2 linked regions of the Actinoalloteichus fjordicus genome follow. The protein of the gene in region 2 interacts with the protein of the main gene of each other region in a pairwise test. Links are inferred from orthologs where the notes say so. Each region holds a gene or a part of one and is shown on either strand. Other genes may lie near its edges. The genes, in order: hemL and UA74_RS18300.

Evidence for each region.
Region 1: the proteins of UA74_RS18300 (region 2) and hemL interact in binary tests that used the Escherichia coli proteins (3 or more experiments, as listed by UniProt). The link is inferred for Actinoalloteichus fjordicus from one-to-one orthologs.

The regions. Positions count from the first base shown.
Region 1 is NZ_CP016076.1:516,842-527,641, reverse strand. What follows is about bases 3,963-6,773. They hold hemL (glutamate-1-semialdehyde 2,1-aminomutase), read right to left. Parts: upstream 6,133-6,773; coding sequence 4,792-6,132; downstream 3,963-4,791. Other genes in these bases: UA74_RS02350 (hypothetical protein), read right to left, coding at 6,176-6,526; UA74_RS02360 (histidine phosphatase family protein), read right to left, coding at 4,163-4,795; UA74_RS02365 (TlpA disulfide reductase family protein), read right to left, coding at 3,963-4,166. Outside these bases: UA74_RS02375 (cytochrome c biogenesis CcdA family protein), read right to left, coding at 1-409; UA74_RS02370 (serine/threonine protein kinase), read left to right, coding at 880-2,445; UA74_RS31410 (hypothetical protein), read left to right, coding at 3,306-3,539; more of UA74_RS02365, read right to left, coding at 3,576-3,962; UA74_RS02345 (hypothetical protein), read right to left, coding at 6,778-7,233; UA74_RS02340 (hypothetical protein), read right to left, coding at 7,237-7,893; UA74_RS31405 (hypothetical protein), read right to left, coding at 8,182-8,856; UA74_RS02325 (hypothetical protein), read right to left, coding at 9,288-9,845; UA74_RS31400 (hypothetical protein), read right to left, coding at 10,351-10,800. UniProt on the Escherichia coli protein: Aminomutase that catalyzes the transfer of the amine group on carbon 2 of glutamate 1-semialdehyde to the adjacent carbon 1 to form 5-aminolevulinate.
Region 2 is NZ_CP016076.1:4,291,338-4,302,201, forward strand. What follows is about bases 4,105-6,979. They hold UA74_RS18300 (FadR/GntR family transcriptional regulator), read left to right. Parts: upstream 4,105-5,071; coding sequence 5,072-5,887; downstream 5,888-6,979. Other genes in these bases: UA74_RS18295 (sugar ABC transporter substrate-binding protein), read right to left, coding at 4,105-4,813; UA74_RS18305 (SDR family oxidoreductase), read right to left, coding at 5,904-6,749. Also shown: UA74_RS18280 (glycoside hydrolase family 95 protein), read right to left, coding at 1-650; UA74_RS18285 (ABC transporter permease), read right to left, coding at 764-1,777; UA74_RS18290 (sugar ABC transporter ATP-binding protein), read right to left, coding at 1,774-3,297; more of UA74_RS18295, read right to left, coding at 3,776-4,104; UA74_RS32995 (eCIS core domain-containing protein), read left to right, coding at 7,056-9,368; UA74_RS18320 (hypothetical protein), read right to left, coding at 9,788-10,480; UA74_RS32100 (hypothetical protein), read right to left, coding at 10,477-10,692. UniProt on the Escherichia coli protein: Transcriptional activator of the glcDEFGB operon which is associated with glycolate utilization, and encodes malate synthase G and the genes needed for glycolate oxidase activity. Also negatively regulates the transcription of its own gene.

The sequences.
Region 1 (10,800 bases), 3.8 Mb from region 2 along the record:
CCCCGCCGATCCGTTGGAGCAGCGGCTGGTTGGCGAAGATCAGGTCGGTGAGGCCGAGCAGGAACACCGTGCTCGCCAGGAAGACGGCGGTGAATCCGAGGACGAACAGGCCGGCCGCGCCCGCGACCCGAAGCCTGCCGGATCTGTGCTCGGCGGCCGCGACCGAATCGGGCACGGCGGCGCCCGAGGAGGTCGATTCCGCCGCCTGTTCGTCGCGCGCGGCGATCCCGCCTGCGGGGACCGGCCGGGTCTGCGGCGCCTCGGCGCCGACGAGCCCCGCGAGATAGGCCAGGTAGCCGGGAACCAGCGGAATCACGCACGGCGAGGCGAAACTCACGAGACCTGCAAGCACGGCGACTCCCGTGGCCAGCAACAGCGGCCCGGAGATGACGAACTCGGAGGGGTCCACGCATCGAGGGTAGGCACCCTACTCAGTGGCCCTTCCGTCGGCTCCTCCTCGACGAGACGCCGGTTACCCCCGTGTCGGGTGTCGGGTCGCGACCGGTCGCGGCCGATGGACGACGCAGGCCGCCGCTCGTGTCTGCCCTCGCCTTGGATCGCACGGGGTGGACAAGAGCCGAGGGCTCGCCGCGAGCAGCCCGGCCTCGCCCGCGCAGCGCCCGGGCCGTCAGAGGCTCGCCGACGACTCGCCTGCCGATCGCCCCGAACCTCGCGTCGGGCGCATTAAGGGCCTGCGACGATGCCGAATCAGACGTCGTCGAGTGCGCGGCGCCTGCCGACCGGGCCGGTGGCCGCTGTCACGCCCTCGGAGTCCGTGCCGAGGGCCGAAGCGCCGAGGCACGAGGGACACGCTGGTAGCCTGACCGACAAGAGTGAACCTGCCGTGATAATCGTCGAGTCGGAGTGGGGAACAGTTCAATGGAACCACTTTCTGCGACCGACCCGCGACAGATCGGCCGTTATCGGGTACTCGGACTGCTCGGCGCAGGCGGAATGGGTCGGGTGTATCTCGGTCGTTCTCCGGGCGGCAGGCCGGTGGCGATCAAGGTCATTCGCGAGGAGCACTCCGAGGACGAGCAGTTTCGAATGCGCTTTGCGCGTGAGATCGACGCGGCAGCCGCCGTGAGCGGCGCTTTCACCGCCGCCGTGATCGAGGCCGCCCCCGATGCCCGGCCGCCCTGGCTGGTGACCTCCTATATCGAGGGACCCTCGCTGCTCAAGGCGGTCAGTGATTTCGGTCCGTTTCCGGAATCGTCCCTGCGGGTATTGACCGCCGGGCTCGCCGAGGCACTGCGGGAGATTCATCAGAGCGGACTGATTCATCGTGATGTGAAACCGACGAACGTGCTGCTCGCCTCCGATGGACCGCGAGTCATCGACTTCGGCATCGCCTGGGCCGCCGAGGCCGTCTCGCTCACCCAGGTCGGCACGCATTTCGGGACGCCCGGATTCATGGCGCCGGAGCAGGCCGTCGGCGAGCGGGTGACCGCGTCGAGCGACATGTTCTCTCTCGGCTGCGTCATCGTCTTCGCAGCCACCGGCGTGAGTCCCTTCGGCGAGGGAAACTCGACGGCGCTGCTGTATCGAGTCGTCCACAACGAACCGACGCTCGACGGCCTGCCCCCCTCGCTCCGCGACGTCATCGGCACCTGCCTGGCGAAGAACCCGGTGCATCGTCCGCGCCCCGACGAGATCCTGGCCCAGATCGACACCGGCTTCGATCACGCCTGGCTGCCCGCTCAGGTGACCACGGTGCTCGCGCAGAAGAGCGCCGAGACGCGAGCGATGCTCGACGGCACCCGCGTCCAGCCGATGGGCGCGGCGGGGACACCGTCACAGGCGCCCCCCGCCCAGAACGGCCCGGGGCATCCCAGGACGCGGCTGCTGGCGGGCATCCCGATCCCCACGTCGTACCCGGCGGACGTGGCGAATGAGCCGCCGCCGTATGAGACGGATCAGCCGCCGAAGTACCAGCCGGAGCCGGTCGGCTTCTCCGAGCCGTACTCCGCGCGCGGAGCGCAGCACGTCCAGTCCGCTGCCGCGCCCCGCTCCCAGCCGTATGCGGAGCCTCACTCGGGGGCGTACGCGGACCCGTACTCGGCAGAGCACGCTCCTGCCCGGCGACCGGAGGTGTCTCGACGCGGCGAGACGCCTCGAGCGAGGCGGCCCGCGCAGCGGCCGACGATCGCACCGCAGCCCGAACCTCGACGTGAGGAGCCCGCCCCCCGGCGCTACGCCGACGACGGGGACGGCCGAGGTCAGCTCGGCCGCATCCTGATGGCGCCGTTCACCGCCGTCGGCTTCCTGCTGAAGGGCATCGTCTCGGTGCTCCTCTGGCCCTTCAAGGCGTTGTGGAGCTGTCTGCTCATCACCATCGTCGCGGTCGGCGTCATCGCCTTCTTCAGCATCGACGCGCTCGCAGGCCTCGCGGTCCTGTTCGACCGCGCCGTCGATATGGTGCAGCGGATGTTCGACTTCTTCTAGCTCCGGCGCAGGCAGCCCGAGTCATCGGCCGGCCACGGCAGAAGTGCCACCGACCCCCTTCAGGTGAGGTCGACAGGACAGCGCTGCGCGATCACGTTCGACCGACCGTGGCGCTATGACCACTCAATCGTGTTGTGATCGCCCGCAACCATTTTCTCCAGCGGTCACGGCCTACCAAGATTGCTCGCGGCAGGAATTCGACCACCCACACCGTGACCCGAAATTCGATACGACCGCCGAGGACAACACTCATGACCGCTCTCGTCGACTCCCCGATACTCATCGGCCTTACCCTGGGTTCGATGCTATTCGGACCGCATCGAAAGAACTGGAAGGAGACGCACCGGGGATTGAGAGAATACGCCCCGACGCGGCTTGCGGGCGAGGCACCCGCCGAACCCCGCGCCAGGCCGAATCCCGTCGATGAGCGGGTCGGGCCGTGGCCCGGCCCCGGCGATCGGGCGGACCCGGTCCGCCCTCGGCCCGCTCAGGCCGAGAGAGGCCGCGCCACGCGGTCGCCCGTGCTCCCCTGCCGTCTTCTCGGCAGAGCGCGACCGTTCCAGAGATCATGCTGCACCACGAGCCTCGCCCCCGCGTGCGGGGCCGAACAGCGCACCGAGAACGGCGGGGGTCACCGGGACCGGCACAGATCCGCGCGAGGCCATGCCACCGAAGCACGAGATGCGGCCTGCTCGTCGCGGGGTCCGAGTTCGCGGGGTCCGAGTTCGCAGGGTCCGAGTTCGCGGTGTCCGAGTTCGCAGGGTCCGATAGGGCCCGCCCACACCCTCTCGATGGACCCGGCGCACCGACCGTTCCGCACCGTCCGAAGGCGGCCCGGCGGCGGGGAGGGGCCGTGGTCGATGTCGATCACCGTCCGCCACGCGCCCGCCGAGGCAGGCGAGCTGATCACCTGCTCGCGCCGACGGCCCGCCCCGACACCGCACGCGGCCCGGCCCGCCCGCTGGTACCGCGTACGGCAGGCCACGACTGCGAGACAGGGGGTCGGCGAGCCCGCCCCGTCGATTCCGGAGTGGTTGAGTCTGGAGAGAAGACCCAGGCGGGAGCCTTCCTCGGTTCCCGCTGACCAGGACTGATCACCGTTGTCGACCCGACGAACCCACCCCGACCCGTCACTCCTCGGCGGCGATCTCCGCCACGATCGGCAGCAGATCCTCGGCCAGCACCTCGTCCAAGAGCACTGCGGCCACTCGATGACTGCGATCCAGGATGATCGTCGACGGCACCGCAGTGCGCGGATAGCCACGCAGCCCGAGCAGCGATCGTCCGGAGGGATCGTAGATCGACGGATAGGTGATTCCGAGATTCGACACGAAATCCATCGGCGCCGAACGCACGTTGTCTCTGACGTTGATTCCGAGGAACGCCACGCCGTCTTCTGCGGTCTCCTCATATACGTATTGCAGGTGTGAGGCTTCAAGTCTGCATGGACCACACCACGAACCCCAGATATTGAGGACCACCACCTCGTCCTCGAAATCCTGAGCGCCGATCTGTTCGCCCTCGTTCATCAGATCGTCGCCGTTGATCTCCGGCGCGAGCTGCCGTTCCGCCTCGTCATAGCGGATGCGCGTCTCACCGCCGGGGGCGACGAACTGATATCGGCCGGAGCCGGGGACGTCGTCGGCCTGCCCGGAGCTGCATGCACCGAGCGTCAGCAGTACTGCTCCGAGCAGGCCGACCAGCCGGAAGCGCCTGGTCATGCGCCTGCGACCTGACTGCCGGACGGCCCGGCCGGTTCGCGGTAACTGATTCCGACCAGACGCTCCGCCTCGAACTCCAGGCTCGTCAACGAGGCCAGCGCACACTGCCGATGCCTCGGGTCGTGCCAGAGCCGATCGCCCTGGAGGAACTGTCGCACCGTCCACACCGGGAGCTGATGCGAGACGCACACTGCCTCATGCCCCTCGGCGGCGGCTCTGGCGCGATGCACGGCGGCCAGCATCCGATGGGCGATCTTCAGGTAGGGCTCGCCCCAGGACGGCAGGAACGGGTTGAGCAGCTTCGGCCAGTTCTTCGGCGACCGCAGCGCGCCGTCGCCCACCGAGACCCGCTGGCCCTCGAAGAGGTTGTCCGCCTCGATGAGTCGGTCGTCGATCGAGGGGGTGAGCTGGTGCGCAGCCAGCAGCGGAAGCGCCGTCTGCCTCGCGCGCTCCAACGGCGAGGTCACCACGTGCACGATGTCGTGCCCCGACAGGAACTCGGCGACCGTCTCGGCCTGCCGTTCGCCGCGCTCGGAGAGCCGGAAGCCGGGCAGCCTTCCGTACAGGATGCCCTCAGGATTGTGCACTTCACCATGGCGAAGCAGATGAACGACGGTGCGGGTGCTCACCGATCTCCCTCCGGTCGGGCCTCGGCCGCCGCGGTCGCGGCGGCGGGCAGTGCGGCGGCGATGATCTCGAACGCGGCGTCGTCCAGTGCGGCCGAGACGAAGAAGGCCTCGAAGGCGCTCGGCGGGGCGTAGACGCCTGCCGCGAGCAGGCTGCGGAAGAACGCGGGGAATCGCCAGGTCTCGGCGGCCTGGGCACCGGCGAAGTCGTGTACCGGCGAGTCGGAGAAGAAGATGCTGACGAGGTTGCCCGCATAGCCGATCTGATGGGCCACTCCGGCGCCGGTCAACGCGTCGGCGAACAACTCGCCGAGGCGCCGCGCATTGGCGTCCAGCCGCGCGTAGACCGAGGTGTCGGCCGTGCGCAGCGTCGCAAGTCCGGCGGCGACGGCGACGGGATTCCCGGACAGGGTCCCTGCCTGGTAGACCGGTCCGACCGGGGAGAGCGCCGACATCACGTCGGCCCGACCGCCGAACGCGGCTGCGGGAAGCCCCCCCGACATGACCTTGCCGAAGGTGTAGAGGTCGCCCGCCACGCCCTCCAGCCCGTACCAGCCCGCCGAGGAGACGCGGAAGCCCGTCATCACCTCGTCCATGATCAGCAGCGCGCCCGAGGCGTGGCACAGGGTGCGCAGCTCCGCGTTGAAACCGGGCAGCGGAGCGACCGCGCCCATGTTCCCCGCCGCGGCCTCGGTGATCACGCAGGCGATGTCTCGGCCGTGTTCGGCGAACACCGCCCGCAGCGCCGCGACGTCGTTGTACGGCAGGACGATCGTGTCCGCCGTCTGAACGGAGGAGACTCCCGGCGTGGAGGAGATGCCGAGGGTGGCCAGGCCGGAGCCTGCGGCGGCGAGCAGCGCGTCGACGTGTCCGTGGTAGCAGCCCGCGAACTTGACGATCTTGTCTCGGCCGGTGACGCCCCTGGCCAGTCGGATGGCGCTCATCGTCGCCTCGGTGCCCGAGTTGACGAGCCGGACCTGTTCCACCGGGTCGACCCGGCCGATGATCTCCTCGGCGAGAAGGATCTCGCCCTCCGTCGGCGTGCCGAAGGAGAGACCGGCGGCGGCCGACGTCCGCACCGCGTCGACGACGGCCGGGTGGGCATGGCCCAGGATCATCGGGCCCCACGAGCTGACCAGGTCGACGTAGCGGTTGTCGTCGGCGTCCCAGAGGTAGGCGCCTGCGCCGCGCACCATGAAGCGCGGCGTGCCGCCCACGGAGTGGAACGCACGAACCGGCGAGTTCACCCCGCCGGGGGTCACCCCGCTCGCACGGTCGAACAGGGCCTGCGAACGGGCCACCGGCTGCGCGGACGTCGGAGGATCGGGCACCTGAGTCACCGGACCAGTCTCGCAAGTCCCCCGACCGGCCGGTGGCAGCGGGTCAGCTCGGCGGCGGGACCGGCCCGAAGAGGGGCTCGGGCCTCGGCCGAGTCCGGATCGCGAGGGTGAACTGACGAATCGAGTCGAGCAGCAGGACGCCTGCCAGGCACCCGGCACCCACTGACAGGGCGAGCCGGTCGCCGACGTAACGCAGCAGCACCCTCGACTCTCCCTCCCCGGTGGGCAGTTCGTCGCGCAGCACACCCGTCCGCCAGAGCCACACGGCGAGGACGACCAGCCCGACGGCGAGGATCACCTCGCCGACGGCGAGCACGGCACGGCGCGGCTGGTGCAGGCGATGTGCCCCCACCGGGTGGTCACCGATCGTGTTCGTCGGGTGCGGAGCGGTCATGACCGAAGAGTCTGCCATGTGTCGCCTGCCCGAGGGGTCGTGCCTGCGACGGAGTCGATCACCGGGTTCGGCACTCCGCCTGCACGGATCATCGGTGCGGCAGGAGCGATCGTCACTCCGGGGTGCGCAGGCCTCGGACGTGCCGAGTCGCATCCGCCTGCCGCACCGCTCCCGCAGGCTGGGGCCCCGCCTCGATCACACCGTGAGCAGGCCGAGACGAGGCGGCGGAGTGCTACCTGATCCAGCTCGGATCAGGCCGCCTGCTCCGGATCGCGCCCGTTCAGCCAGATCGACGACTTCGGCAGCCAGACGGTGACCAGGCCGCCGATCACCAGCAGGAGGACGACGATGCCCACGGGCGTGAACCCGGCACCGAGTTGGAGGAAGAGCTGGAGGGCGCCGACGACGGTCAGCGCGATCCTCGGCCAGCGGCGTCGCCGACCGAGGAGGAAGGCGAACCCGCAGTAGAGCACCGCGAAGAACAGCGTGACGAGCAGGTTCTCCAACACCAGGTCTGCGGCGAAGTCGGCCGCCTCCGCCGGAGTGACGTCGGACCGCCGCTGAAGCTGCTCGGCGATGCCCTGCGGGCGCAGCCAGAGGAACAGGGCGTGCAGGGTGAGGAAGACGGCCAGCGCGTACCACAGTGCGACGGCGATGCGAATGACCTTCGGCGGGAGCACCACGGGTGCCTCGGCGGGTTCTGCCATTGCTCAGTTGTACTGGAAATAGCGGTTGGACTCCGGCAGGTACATCGCGATGATCCCCAGGGCCGTCACAGGCAGGATCAGGATGTTCACGGTGGCGACGACGACGCCCACCCCGCCGATGCCGAACTGCACGCCCAGTTGGCCGAGGTACCCGAGACTGGCCAGCAGGTTCAGGCTGCCGACCACGGTGAGCAGGATCCGGGCCCAGCTTCGTCCGTTGCGCATCGCGAACACGAAGAAGAGGAACACCACGGAGATGACGACGACGACTATGGTCATCGTCACCGCCACGATCCTCATGAGCTCGACCGCGGCGTCCAGACTCGGCATCCCCAGGTCGTCGGAACCCAGGTCCGCACGGATCTGCTCGTCCAGGATCACGAGACCGAGCAGGGCACTGAGGAGGCCGAGCACCGAGCCGCAAAGGTGCACGGAGAACGCGAGGTCTACGGAACGCGGCCGGACGGGGGCGGACCTCAGGACCGACTGGGGCGGCGCCATGGCGTTCGGGTATCCCCGGTAGGCCTGCGCAGCGGGCCAGGCCCCCGGCGCCGGGGGTGCGCCCGGCGGCTCCGGGGGTGCGTCGACCGCGTAGGTGCCGTGGTCCGGATGTGCAGGCTCGGTCGTGCCTGGTCCTGAAGGACCGGCTGGCTCATTCACGAGTAGCCACGGTAGGAAGACCAGCCGACCTCGGACCCGATGTTGATCAGACCGGGACGAACTCGTGTCCGCACTGGAGCCGATCTCGGGCCTGCCGACGCCGGACGAGCACCACGGGGCCCGGCTGCCGAGCGGACCCGGAGTCGACTACTACTCGAGGAAGTGGCGTGTCACACCCGGTCGTAGGTCGAAGGCGGGGCCGCTCGACGATCGGGGCGGGTACTCGGCGGCCTCGCATCTCGACCGGGATGGGGCCGATGATGCTCGGCCGCCGAGCGCCGAGGAGGCTCAGTTGGACTTGAAGTAACGGTTCGATTCGGGCAGGTACATCGCGACGATGGCGCCGATCGGCAGCGCGATCGAGAGCATCGTCTGGCCGACGAGGAGTCCGTTGGAACCGGTGTCGCCGAGGCTGCCGATCGTGGAGAGCAAGGCGAGTCCGGACAGCACGGTGAGGAGGATTCGGGCCCAGTTCCGTCCGTTCCGCATCATGAACACGAACAGGAGGAACACCGCCGAGAAGATCAGGGCGATCACGGCAGTGATCATCATCGCGGCCCGGAAGGTCTCCAGCACGCTCTCGGCTTCGCTGTCCAGCCCGGCGGCGCGGGCCTCGGCGACGATGAGCGAGTCCATGGTGGCCATGAGGATGACGGCACCCAGGATGCCGAGCGCCGAGTTCACCAGATACAGAATGAAGGCGATGTTCACGGTGCGCGGCCGGGTGGGACGCTGCCCCGGTCCCGACGGCTGCTCCATCCCGCCCGGGAAGTTGCCGTAGCCGGGAGGGCCCTGCGGGCCGGACTGCGCCGGGTAGCCACCAGGCGCGCCGGGGGGTGGCGGGTAGGACCCCGGAGGTCCGGGCGGCGGCGCGGGCGGGTAACCGCCCGGACCCGACGGTGCGGCCGGGCCGCCGAACTCCTGCGGCTGTCCCTGACCTTGTTGACCATATGGCGTGCTCACGTGCTGCACAGTAGAAAGCACTTGTCCACTCGTCCACCGGAATGGTGAGAACGGGACTAAGTCGTGCCGACATCGGGCAGCTCGCGGTTTGGTCCGAGCAGGCCCGTCGGTTACGGTGCGCGACCCGACGGCGTGCTGAGGCGGTCGCGGTGCGGCGGTGTGCCGAAGCCCCGGCGCCTGCGACGACGAGCGGGGCACGTCGGTGCGGGTGCGCCCAGTCCGCTGACCGGGCTCGGCGGCCGTGCCGTGATACCGGCCACGGCAGGACGACTCACCCGCCGACCACGCCGGGCCGTTCGGCCGTCGTGACCCTCCGCAGCATGCAACCGCTGGTGCGAATCCCGATGCGTCGTTCCCGGCACACCGGTCGGGCGCACCCATTCCGCTGACCGGCCGCTGGGGCCGGGTTCGACTCGCCGCCTGTCCGGCGCTCAGATCACCCGACCGCGCGGCGGAGTCATGCCCTTCTTCAGCGCGAAGTACGCGCTCGAGTTGGGCAGGTACAGCAGCACCACGGCGGCCACCGAGACGAGGATCGACACCAGGCTCATCACATGTCCCTGGTTCGGACCGCTGATGAAGGCAACGAGATTGAGTCCGGTGACGACCGCCAACGCGATCCGGGCCCAGTTCCGACCGGCCTTGGCCTTGAAGGCGAACAGGGTGAACAGCAGGGCGACGGCGAGGTAGACGATGAAGAACAGCCCGAAGGCGAGGGTGACAGCCTGATCGACCTCCTCCGGAGTCAGGTTGCCCTGGTTCTCCTGCATCGTCTGCGCCCTGATCTCGTCGCGCTGACCGAAGAGCGAGAGCACCGAACTGAAGATCATCACCGCCGTCACGATCCAGATCCAGAAAGAGATCGTGACCTCTCTCGGCACCGGAATCGTCTGCACACCGGCGTTGGACGCGGGCGCAGCGGGATAGGACTGTGCGGAGGGGATCGACTCGTGCGAACCAGGACGATCCGGATCATTGGGTGCGGACACGCCTGAACGTTAGAAGCCGCTCGCGGTGATGTCCACCGGCTGGACGGACGCGGCCTGATCCGGCAGCGGCCGGTGTCTCGGGAACGCGCTCGGCGTCCCCCACCGGAGATCGCCCGGCTCATCGGGGGCTCGACACCGCGTCGCCGCAGGGTGATCGGCTGACGGCCGGGGGCGTCCGCGACGCACTCCACGTCGCCGTCTGCTCCCGCGCGCCGGTGGAGTCGACGATCGATCGGAGCGGAAGACCACCGGTTCGGATGAAGCAGTGCGCTCGTGACTCCCGGCGGGCGCTGCGCCGTGCGCTCCGGGTCGTTCTCGCGGCGCCGACCTGCCCGATCGTGCCGGGCGGGCCGCCGTTAGGAGCAGTGCTCCGGCGCCTACGGGTGCCGATCATTCGTGCCGATCGGGCCGAGAAGTCGCCGTCGTCCGGTCGGCGGGCATGGTGAGTTCGGGCAGCCGATGCCCGCAGTCGATCATCCGCTGCGGGACGAGGCAGCGTGGCCGATCAGCGTGGCGGGTGGTCGTCGGAGGCGAAATGGGCTCGCGCTCCGGGCAGGAACAGCAGGAGCACCGCGACGCAGTGCAGGATCGCGGCAAGGCCGAAGACCCGCTCCGCCATGTCCGCGAGGAAGCCGAACACGGCCACGGCGGCCAGGACCAGCAGCAGGATTCGGGCCCAGTGCGCACCGCGATACGCCGAGACGGCGAAGAACGCGTACACGGCGAGAAAGCCGAACCACTGGAACAAGGCCAGCGCCACCGGGCCCCAGTGATCGGCAGGAACGCCTGCCAGCAGCGTCTGCACCGGCACGATCAGCTGGAGGACGAGCCCGACGCCCAGCAGCCCGGTCGCGACGCTCACTTCGACCGGGACGCCCGGCGCAGGCGGCGGTGGAGTGTCGCCGTCGGGATCGGGCACCGCGCAGGAGTCGGGCGTCGATAAGTGGGGCACCGC
Region 2 (10,864 bases):
AGTCGGCCCGCGATGACGCCGTGCGGGTGGCTGGCGAGGTATTCGCGCTCGTGACGGACCTCGCCGTCGCGATAGGAGACCCGCGCGACGGCCTCGGTCAGGTCGAGTTCGCGTCGATAGTCGGTGGGTTCGGCCGGTGCGTCGGGGAAGTCCAACAGGACATCGCCGAAGGTCTGATAGGCACCGAAGCCGCGTTTGGGCAGGCCCAGGCGGTCGGCGACCGACTCCGGCGTGGCCCGCAGCTCGGCGTCGAGTTCCGCCTGAACCTCCTCGATCGCGCCGGGACGCGGCTCGACCCAGTCGCCGTGGTCGTAGCCCTGGACCGAGCCGGGCCCGCCGGTCCACAGGCTCTTCTCATTGAACTGGAGGCGCTCGCCTGCCACGCCGCCGAAGACGGCGGCACCGAGGGCTCCGTTGCCGATGGGCAGTGACTCGGACTCCCAGGACTCGGCGGGTTCGTCATACCAGAGGGTCATTCCGTCGGCGACCTCCGTCGAGGATGGACGGTCCAGTGTCATGGCGGGCGACGCCAGGCCGATGATCAGCAGCGTCGACAGGCCCAGCACGCCCCAGCCCGCGCGGCGGGAACGGGTTGTGGTCGGGCCGGTCGGGATCGAACCGCGTGGCGTCGAACGGAAGCTCCGTCTCATCTGACTCTCCTTAACCACGAAGTGCTCTCGATGTCAGCTCGTCCTGCGGGCGGCCTGCCGGGTCTGGTCTGATGTCAGCTCACCGCCCTGGGGTCCCGGTAGCCGAGGCCAGCTCAGGTCTGCCCTCGGCCGCTGGCGAGTCGGGCGACCATCAGCGCGAGGAGGATCAGTCCGCCCTGGATGGCCTGAATCCAGAACGAGGACACCTGGGCGAGAGTCAGCAGGTTGTTCACGACCCCCAGCAGCAGCACGCCGGTCAGCGCGCCGAGCATCGTCCCCCGCCCGCCGTCCAGGCTGATGCCGCCGATCACCGCCGCCGCGAACACGGTGAAGACGAGGTTCTCCCCCTGGTTGGCGCTGATCGCGCCGACATAGCCGGTCAGGATCAGGCCGCCCACGGCGGCTAAGGCGCCCGCGATGACATACACGCCCAGCAGCACCCGGTCGACGCGGATGCCCGCCGTCCTGGCCGCCTCCCGGTTGCCGCCGATGGCGTACAGCGCGCGGCCGAGGCGGTGTCGGCGCAGCAGCAGCCCGGCCACCGCGAACGCGGCGGCGGCCAGCCACACCGACATCGGAATGCCGAGGAAGGTCGTGGTCGCGACGGCGAAGAAAACCTCCGGCATGTCGAAGAGGGTCTGGCCCTCGGTGAGGCCGACGTGCAGGCCGCGCAGCACGATGAGCATCGCCAGCGTCACGATGAAGGCGTTGAGCTGGAAGCGGACGATCAACACGGCGTTGAGCAGCCCGACCAGCGCCCCCGCGACGACGGCGGCGAGCAGGCCGACGGCGGCGGGCAGCTCGGCACCGAGTCCCGATGAGGCGACCGGCAGCACTAGGAGCGCGCCCAGCGCGGGTGCCAGGCCTGCGGTGGACTCCACGGAGAGGTCGAACTTCCCGGAGATCAACACCAGCGACTCGGCGAGCACCAGCATCGCCAGGGCGGCCGAGGCGCCGAGGATGCTGATCAGGTTGGCGTAGGACAGGAAGTTGGGGTGGACGAAGGCGCCCGCGACGAGCAGGGCGACGATCGCGGGTAGCAGGGCCAGTTCCCGCAGCCTGCCTGCCAACGGCCCGCGCCGGACTGCCTGCGGCCGGGCGCCGGTCGACTCCACGGTGTCGGTCACGTCGAGATCCCTTCGATCGAGGACACCAGGTCCGCGTCTCGCCAGCCCGCCGGATGCTCCGCGACGATCACGCCTCGGAGCAGGACCAGGACGCGATCACAGCGCCGGAGGTCGTCGAGTTCGTCGGAGACGAGGACCACGGCCGTCCCCTCGGCGCGCACCCGGTCGAGTGCGTCGAGCAGCGACTCCTTGGACTTCACGTCCACGCCTGCGGTGGGGTTGATCAACACCAGCAGGCGGGGATCGGTGGCTAGTGCGCGGGCGGTGACCACCTTCTGCTGATTGCCGCCGGAGAGCGACGCCACCGGCTGATCGAGGCCGTCGGCATGCACGTCCAGCTCCTCGGTCGACCGCGCGGCGACGGCGGCGCGGGAGCGCGACGAGACGAACCCGGCCCGGCCGAGTCGGCCGGTGACGGTCATGGTGGCGTTCTCCGCCACCGACAGCTCGGGGACCAGGCCCTGTTCGTGGCGGTCGCGGGGCACGCAGCCGACGCCTGCCGCCAGCGCGGCGGGAACGTCGCCGGTGGGACAGATTCGACCGCCCAGCCGCAGGTAGCCCTCGGCGACGCGCAGACCCGCGAGCGACTCGGCCAGCTCGACCTTCCCGCTGGCGCTGCTGCCCGCCAGGCCGACGACCTCGCCCGCGCGCACGACGAGGTCGACTCCGGCGAAGCGATCACCGTGGAAGCCGGTCAGGCGCAGGACCTCCGGCTCCTCCGTCCCGCCCCTCGGCGCGGTCAGGCCGGTGCCCAGCTCCGCCGCCTCCCCGGTCATCGCCGCGACCAGGTCGGCCCGACCCAGCTGATCGACCGGTGCGGTAAGCACGTGGCGGGCGTCGCGCAGGACGGTGACGTCCTGACACACCTCGTAGACCTCGCGCAGGTGGTGCGAGATGAACAGGAAGGTGACGCCGCCCTCCTGGAGGCGCCGCATCCTAGTGAAGAGCTGCTCGATCTCGGCGCTGTCGAGCTGCGCGGTCGGCTCGTCCAGCACGATGAACCGGGCACCGAAGGAGAGGGCCCTGGCGATCTCGACCAGCTGCCGGTCCTCGATCGACAGCTCCCGCACCTGCCGGTCCACGTCGACCTCGACGTTCCATTCGTCGAGCAGCTCCCGTGCCGCGCGGCGCAGTCGTCGCCAGTCCACCAGCCCGAGCCGACCCGTCGGCTGCCGGTTGAGGAACAGGTTCTCGGCGACGGTCAGGCCCGGCACCACGGTCGGTCGCTGGTAGACGCAGGCCACGGCCCTCCGCCACGCGTCGCGGTCGGCGGGCGGCGGGGCGGGGCGCCCGCCGAGACGGACCTCGCCCGTATCGGGCCGTTCCAGCCCGGTGAGCAGTCGGACCAGGGTGGACTTCCCGGCTCCGTTGCGACCCACCAGGGCGTGCGATCGGCCTGCGACCACACGGAGACCGACGTCGTCGAGGGCGACGGTGGAGCCGTAGCGGCGGTGCACGGCGACGGCCTCGACGAGCGGCGGCTCGACGCCGGGTGGAGGAGTCGACTTCGGATGCGTCATGACGCCGGGCCTTCCTGTGTCGCGGTGCGGCGGGGATTGCGCAGTCGGGGCGGACGGGCGCGCATCCGGCGTCGGAGGGGCTCACGCCTGGATGCGCGGGCGGCCGGTGCCGCCGCAGGCCCGAGACCGCGTCGTCGAGGCCGCAGGGCGACGGCCGGGGCCGGGGTTCGTCGCGCGCCGTGCGGCGGTCGAGCCGGAACCGGCCGATCCCCTGCCGTGCTGGGACATCCGACCGAGAACGACTCGGTATGAGCCGTTCATCGACTCGGCGGACCTTGCGGTTCCGTGCCGTCGTGCGAATTCGTCGAGTTCGTGGGCGGTCCCCCGGTCCCTTCGTCACAAAGGTCTGCGGCCTGCCGGAATCGGTGCCCGCGTCGGCTACTCCGTCTCGTTCTCGTTCTGCGCGGGCGGGTTGTCCGCCCGGTCTTCGCCGGCCCGCCTGCTCGACCGATTCCGCCGTGCAGGCTGCGGCGCCGGTTCAGCCCACGGTGTTGCCCCACAGCGCGGGATCTTCGACGTTGTCGATGTCGACCAGTGGTGTCGGCAGTTGGTCCTCCAGTAGGCCGTTGGGCAGTTCGACGATCTCGCTGCCGTGCGCGGTCGGTCCCGGCGCGAAGGTCTCGCCTGCCATCGCGGCCTTGAGGTAGGACAGGGCCGTGCCTGCGTAGCCGTCGGCGGGCTGGGAGAGCGTTGCGTCGATCTCGCCTCGGCGGATCGCGTCGAGTTCCTGCGGGATGCCGTCGTTGGAGACGATGACGATGTGGTCGGCGTGGCCGCGTTCGTGCAGCATTCCCCGGCCGCGCAGGGTCTGGAGCGCGGGCGCCAGGTACACCCCGCCCGCCTGGAGGTAGACGCCCGCGATGTCGGGTTCGGCGGTGAGGAGGCCGTCGAGCTGCGCGGCGGCCGTCTCGCCGTCCCAGTTCGCCGGGATGTCGAACACCTCGATGTCGGGGTGCCGCCGGGCCATGCAGTCGTGGAAGGCCTCGGACCGCTCTCGACCGTTCACCGAGGACAGATCGCCCTGGATCTGGACCACCTTCCCGGCGCCGATCTCCTCCCCCAGATAGCGGCAGGCCTGGTCGCCGTAGGCGCGGTTGTCGGCGCGCACCACCATGACGACCTCGCCGTCCTCCGGGGCGACGTCCACGGCGACGACGGGGACGCCGCGCCGCTGCGCCTGGTTGAGCCCCGCGACGATGGCCGCACTGTCCAACGGGGCGACCACCAGACCGGCCACCCCCTGGTTCAGCAGGTTGTTGATGTCGGTGATCTGCTGCGCCGGGTCGCCCGCCGAGTTCACCGTCGGCAGCACGTCGACGTCCTGTTCGGCGGCCAGCTCCGGGACGTAGTCGTTGTAGGACTGCCAGAACGGCGAGGTGAGCATCGGGAGCACCACGCCGACGTGACCGCCGTCCCCGACGGGTCCGAGGATGTCGGCGGTGGTCCCGCAGCCTGCGATCAGGAACACCGCCAGTGCCGTCGTCGAGAGTCGCCGTCGCCGTCCGCCCGTGCCCATGTCCGTCTCCTCGGCTGTCGACCGGCGCCCGAGACGAATCGCCTCATTGTCCGACCATTCCGGACCGCGACAATGTCCGAACAGCCGACTACGCCGTGTTTCTCGGAGATTTCTCCACTATTACGCGGAATTGGTAGGATCACTTCTACTCGCGGGGGCGAAAGCGTGTCAAGAGCCGCACCGCAGGCCGCTCCTCACCACAGTCGGCGTCGATCACCGCCGATCGGCCGAGTCGGCTAGACCGAGAGGACGGACGGAATGGACACCGTGCGAGACGAGTTCCCCGGCCGATTCCCGGATCGCTCGTCCACGAGCGTCGACTCCGCCGGGCGGGCTCCGGCTCGCACGGCGCCCGCAGCCTCGGCGAGCGGTGCGGCCGCCGAGGCGGGCCGGACGTCCGTCACCCAGCGGACGATCGAGCAGGTGAAGACGATGATCGCCGAGGGCGAGCTGGTCGCTGGCCAACAACTGCCGACCGAACGGGACTTCGCCGCGCTGCTGGGGATCTCCCGAGGCTCGGTGCGCGAGGCGATCCGCGCGCTGACGATCCTCGGCATCCTGGAGACCCGCCACGGCGCGGGCGTCTACGTGACGGGGCTGCGCCCGGGTGATCTGCTGGAGACCTTCGGCGTGGTCGCCGAGATCTCCCGAGGCCAGACGCTCGTCGAGCTGTTACAGGTGCGGCGGGTGCTCGAATCGGCGGCCACCGCGACCGCCGCCGCCCGCATCACCGAGGCGCAACTGGCCGACGTCGCCGAACACCTGGATCGCATCGGGCGCGGCGGCAGCGTGGAGGAGATCGTCGCCGCCGACCGCGACTTCCACCAGACGATCGTGCACGCGGCGGGCAATGATCTGCTGACCGCGATGCTCGACGGCCTGTCCTCCCGCACCTTCCGGGCCAGGGTGTGGCGGGGCCACGAGGACGCGGCGGCGGTCGGCAGGCTGTGGCAGGAGCACGAACGGATCTACCTCGCCCTGGCCGCCCGCGATCCCGATGCGGCCCGGGCTGCGGCGGCGGCCCACGTCTTGGAGGTGGAGAACTGGCTCGCCGCCAACCTCACCGGACGCTGACCGCCGCCGTCCGAGTTCAGGGCCGCCAGTCGTCGGTGGGCAGCCCCAACCCTGCCTCGACGCCCATCAGTGACACGCCCCCGTCCACCCGCATCGAGGCACCGGTGACATAGGACGCGGCAGGCGAGGCGAGGAAGGCCGTCAGCGCCGCGACCTCCGAGACGCCACCAGGTCTGCCCAGCGGAACGCCCGGCCGGGGCAGGTCGCGGGGATCGACGTCCTCGCGCCGGGTCATCGCGGTGTTGATCTCGCCGGGAGCGACCGCGTTGACGGTGATCCCGTAGCGGCCGAGTTCGAGAGCCATCACCTTGCACAGTGCGCCCGCGCCCGCCTTGGCCGCCGAGTAGGCCGCGAAGCCTGCGCGGGGCAGGTGCTCGTGCACGCTGGTGATCGTGATGATCCGACCGCCCCGGCCAGCGGTGATCATCCGCCGGGCGGCCCGCTGGGAACAGAGGAACACCGCGTCCAGGTCGACGCGCTGCGTCAGGCGCCAGGTCTCGTAGGAGGTGTCGAGGAAGTTCTCGTCGGTGGTGATCCCGGCGTTGTTCACCAGGATGTCGAGGCCGCCCAGATCCTCGGCCAGTTCGTCGATCACGTCGGCGGCCTCGGGCAGCTCGGTCAGCTCCACCTGCCGGATCGCGGCCCGCACCCCCAGGGCGCGAACCTGCTCGGCGACGGCCCGTGCGGCCCGGTCCTCGGTGCGGAAGGTGATGCCCACGTGGACGCCCTGCCGGGCCAATTCGATGGCGACCGCCCGGCCGATGCCGGACTCCGAGCCGGTGACCACGGCGACGCGGTCCCCGGCCGTACCGTCCGAGGGCAACGGGGCGAGCGGGGTGGGCATGCTGATGGAGTCGCTCATGGGTCCGGGATATACCCGAAGGCGCCCCGCCGCGCACGACGGATGAGCTGATCCGTCCTGGCGAGCAGGCCGAACGGCGTGTCCGCCTGCTCGCCACGCGATGGCCGGACTAGCACGGCGTCCCCGCAGCACGCCCTTCCGCCCGCGCCGATGCGAGGCTCGACGGCCCTGATCGCCGAGCCGTCGCGCCTTCCTGACCGGCCCGGGGGCAAGCGGTGTGCCCACGTGTTGCCCTCCTGGTCCTGGCACGGCGGGCCTGGTGCAGGTATCCAGGTGGAGTGTCCGCCCCGACCCTGTGGAGAGATCATGCGCGCCCAGGAGAAGCAGGATCAGACCGAACCGCCGCGCCGGAGGCGGGAACCGACCGTCGACACCGACGTGCCCTCGGTGCCGGATCGTCTGACGCCCGCCGGGGTGTACGCGTTGCAACGCAGCGTCGGCAACGCCGCCGTCGCCCGGCTGTTGGCCGGTCGTCCCGAGGCCCCGGCGGACGGGCCTGCCGGACAGCACACATCGGTGCCGGACGTGCTGCGCTCGTCGGGACGGCCGCTGGACGAGGCGACCCGCGACGACATGGAGTCCAGGCTGGGCGCGGACTTCTCGGACGTGCGGGTGCACACCGGCACGGCGGCCCGGCGCTCGGCGGCCGAGATCGGCTCACGGGCCTACACCTCGGGCAACCACGTAGTGATCGGGGATGGCGGTGGTGACCGGCACACGCTCGCCCACGAGCTTGTGCACGTGATGCAGCAGCGTTCGGGTCCGGTGTCGGGTACCGACGACGGATCGGGTCTGAGCGTGTCGGACCCGTCGGACCGATTCGAGCGCGAGGCGGAGCAGACCGCGCACCGGGTGATGTCCCGACGGCCGTCGGCACCGGCTCGGCTCGCGGCGGCGGGGCCGTCCGGCACGGTTCAGCGCGCACCGGGAACGGAGGTCCAACGGGCGGCGGGCGATCCGCCGGGCGCGCAGCTCTCCCTGCGCAGTCTGGCGCGTCGATGGAAGACCCAGTCCTTCTTCTCGCTCACCACGGGGCGGTCTGGTGAGCTGCAACGGGTGGACGCCGCCGTCGACGCGTGGCGGCGGGCAGAGGCCGAGGACCCGTCCTCGAACCACCCGGATCTGCTGCGCGCCGTCCAACAGGCCGTCCGGGACTGGCGGGCCGCCAAGGCAGGCGGCGGCACGAGCTTCCGAGGCGTGCACGTCAACAGCCTGGCGCGGCGGGTTGCCCTCGTCCTCGGTGAGGGGCCCGCACCCTCGACAGGCAGTCCCACGGAGGGCGTCGAGGAGGAGGACTCCGAGGTGCTTCCGGTGGTGGAGGCACCCGGCGGCGGCGACCTGGCGGAAGAGGAGCGCGCGCCCTCGGAACGGGTGCCGTCGAAGCACGCCCCGTCCGGGCGGTCCCCGTCGCCGGGGGACGGCGAGAAGAGCGAGGAGGAGTTCTTCAGTGACCAGGACATCGAGGAGAACGTCACCCTGAGCGAGAGTGATTCCGACAGCGGCGCCGAAGGCGACCCGTGGATCTACTCCACGAGCGGGAACGTGGCGATCGGCAGACGCTCCCAGACCAAGGACCTCTACGCGGCGGAGTCCGTCATCGCCACGGCGAACGCGGAGCTCGAGGCCTCCGGCGCGGCCGTGCGGCTCAGGAAGGCGGACGGGGAGGTGCCCGGCGAGTTGGCCGAGCGCGGACTCACGAAGTGGCGGCCGGTGATCGTGGCGGGCGGTCAGGAGCGCGGCGACGAGGACATGCTGAGTCCGGACCAGTGCATCGAGGTCGCTCGCGACGTCACGGGCAAGTCGCTGAACAAGGTGCTGCTCGCCCCGGACGAGGGCACGACGGAGCGGGTGGAGCATGACCAGCGGCCGGACGACGTGATCGGTCTGACCTCGTACCCTCGCCTGGTCACCCGACCGGGCATGACGCCCGGCGGCCTCGCCCGCCGCCTCCCCAGCGACGACGGATACCTGCTGTTCAGCTGGCGGAACGTCGACGTCGACGTCGACATCGAGGAGGAACACGAGGGGGAGGTCGTGCCTGCCATGAAGGCAGTCCGCACCGCACTCACCGATGCTGGCATGCCGCTGGGGCACGCCAGCACGCTGCTGAACGCGATGAGATCCCAGGTGCTGGAGACGTACCCGGCCCTGCAACAGATCCTGGTCGACCGCCTGGAGGACGCCGGGGTGTTTGACCGGGAGCCCACGGACGACACCAAGAACAGCATCCAGACCACCACGGGGAACGTGGCCCGGCTCGCCAAGTCGCGCTACCGGCCGTACGACCGGCCCGATCCGGAACGGGACGGGCGGCTGGGGATCAACGAGTCGGCCGACGCCCGCGTCGGCGAGGCGCTCGCGATCTACTCCACGCGGGGCCGGTCGAGGGCCGAACAGGTGGCGGACCAGGAGTCCGGCGCCAGACCGCCGTGGGCGTACCACTTCGCGGGCGTCGTGCTCACCGACGGCGAGGACAAAGTCACCCTGGAGAACTACAACCGCCGAGGGAAGCCGAATGCGAACAGGATGTGGTATTTCGCCCTGTACGGTCCCGGACGCACGTTCCACGAGGCGCACCGGGAGACGGTCACCGGAGCACTCACCCTCGCCATGAGGTGAGCGGCCGCCGGTGCTCAAGTCCGGCGGGGCGGCGAGTCCGACGTGCTCCGCCGAGGAGCGGGTAGGCCGGGATTCGCCTCCGCTCCACCGACGGCAGCAGGCTGGTCGACTACCCCGAGTGTGGTCGTGACGACGGCGTGCCGAACACCGCGAGACAGAACCATCGGGTCGGCCGGTGACCGTCGGGTCCCGGTGCCGGGCGAGGTCCCGGCATGCGGGCCGCTGTCCCGGTCCCATGGTGGTCGACGGGTCCACGTGAGCCATGGCGCGCCCGGCGGGCGGGAGCGCGCCTCCCGCGACCGCGTCCATCCACTTCAGCCGAACGCGCCTCGCCGATCCGCATTCCCGACCCGCCGCCGAGCCGCCCGCGGATCGACGAGGTCGCCTGCGGATCGCGGTGTGATCGGCGAGGCGCTGCCTCAGTCCTCGCCCGTCGGCGGGCGGCCGTCGCGTCTGCGTGCCGAACCGCCTCGGGTGCGCGGGCGCCCACAGCACGCCGGACCACCTGCGAAGACTCGACATCGGCGTGGCAGCATGCCGCCCAGTCTGCGACTCACCGCGGCACCCGCCGCCGTCCCGGCCGCGCCCTCCGCGCCCATCACCATCAGGGAGGCGGCGAGACAGACCCCGCAGGGCATCCCCGTCGCCGCGTCGATGACGTCCAGGATGTCGAGGTCGACGACCGGCAGCTCCGCCCCGCATCGCGCCCGCAGCACGGCGGGGGCCGGGTCCGGCGGCGGACAGACGTGCACCAGTCTGCCCGGCTCAGGAGCGAGGCCGCTGCGGAGCCGGACCAGCCGCACGGGATCGAACTCCAGGACGTTCGGCGGCGGCGGCCTCCGCCCGGCGGCGACCTCCGCGCACTCCCAGCACAGCCGGTATCCCGGTGCGTCGGCGCCGCCTTCGGCACCCTCCCCGGTTCCGACGCCCCAGTCGCCGGGCTCACCGCAGGCGATCTCGGGTGCACCGCCGACGATCAGCGAGCGGCAGCAGAGGGTGACCACCACGGTCCCGATCTCCGGTCGCAGTCCGGCGACGAGATGCCGGTCGCGACGCAGGCCTGCCTCGGACGTGGTGTCCTCGGCGAACCAGGCGTCACGGTCATCGGTCATCGGTTCGCCGCCACCCGCGTCTCCGCAGCACGTATCCGCGCCCAGTCGCGCCTGCTCGGGCTTCTGCGCCGGGGATGGGACTCGCGCCAGCAACGCCAGGCGCAGTCGAGCGCGCCGAAGCCCAGCAGCACGATGCCCGTCGTGGCCACCACCGGGAACAGATGGTCTCCGGCGGTGTCCAGCACACCGCTCAGGAACTGATTTCCCATCATCTCCTCCATGAATGTCTCGGCAGGCGAGCCCGTCGCCGATCCGCGTGCGGACGTCGCGCGGGCAGGACGGCGATCCGAGGCGGTCGCCGCCCCGGTCGTCCCGGTCGATCCCGTTCTGCGATCGAAGAGGATCAGCGACACGCCCTCGGCAGGCAAGGTATCGAACCCTGTT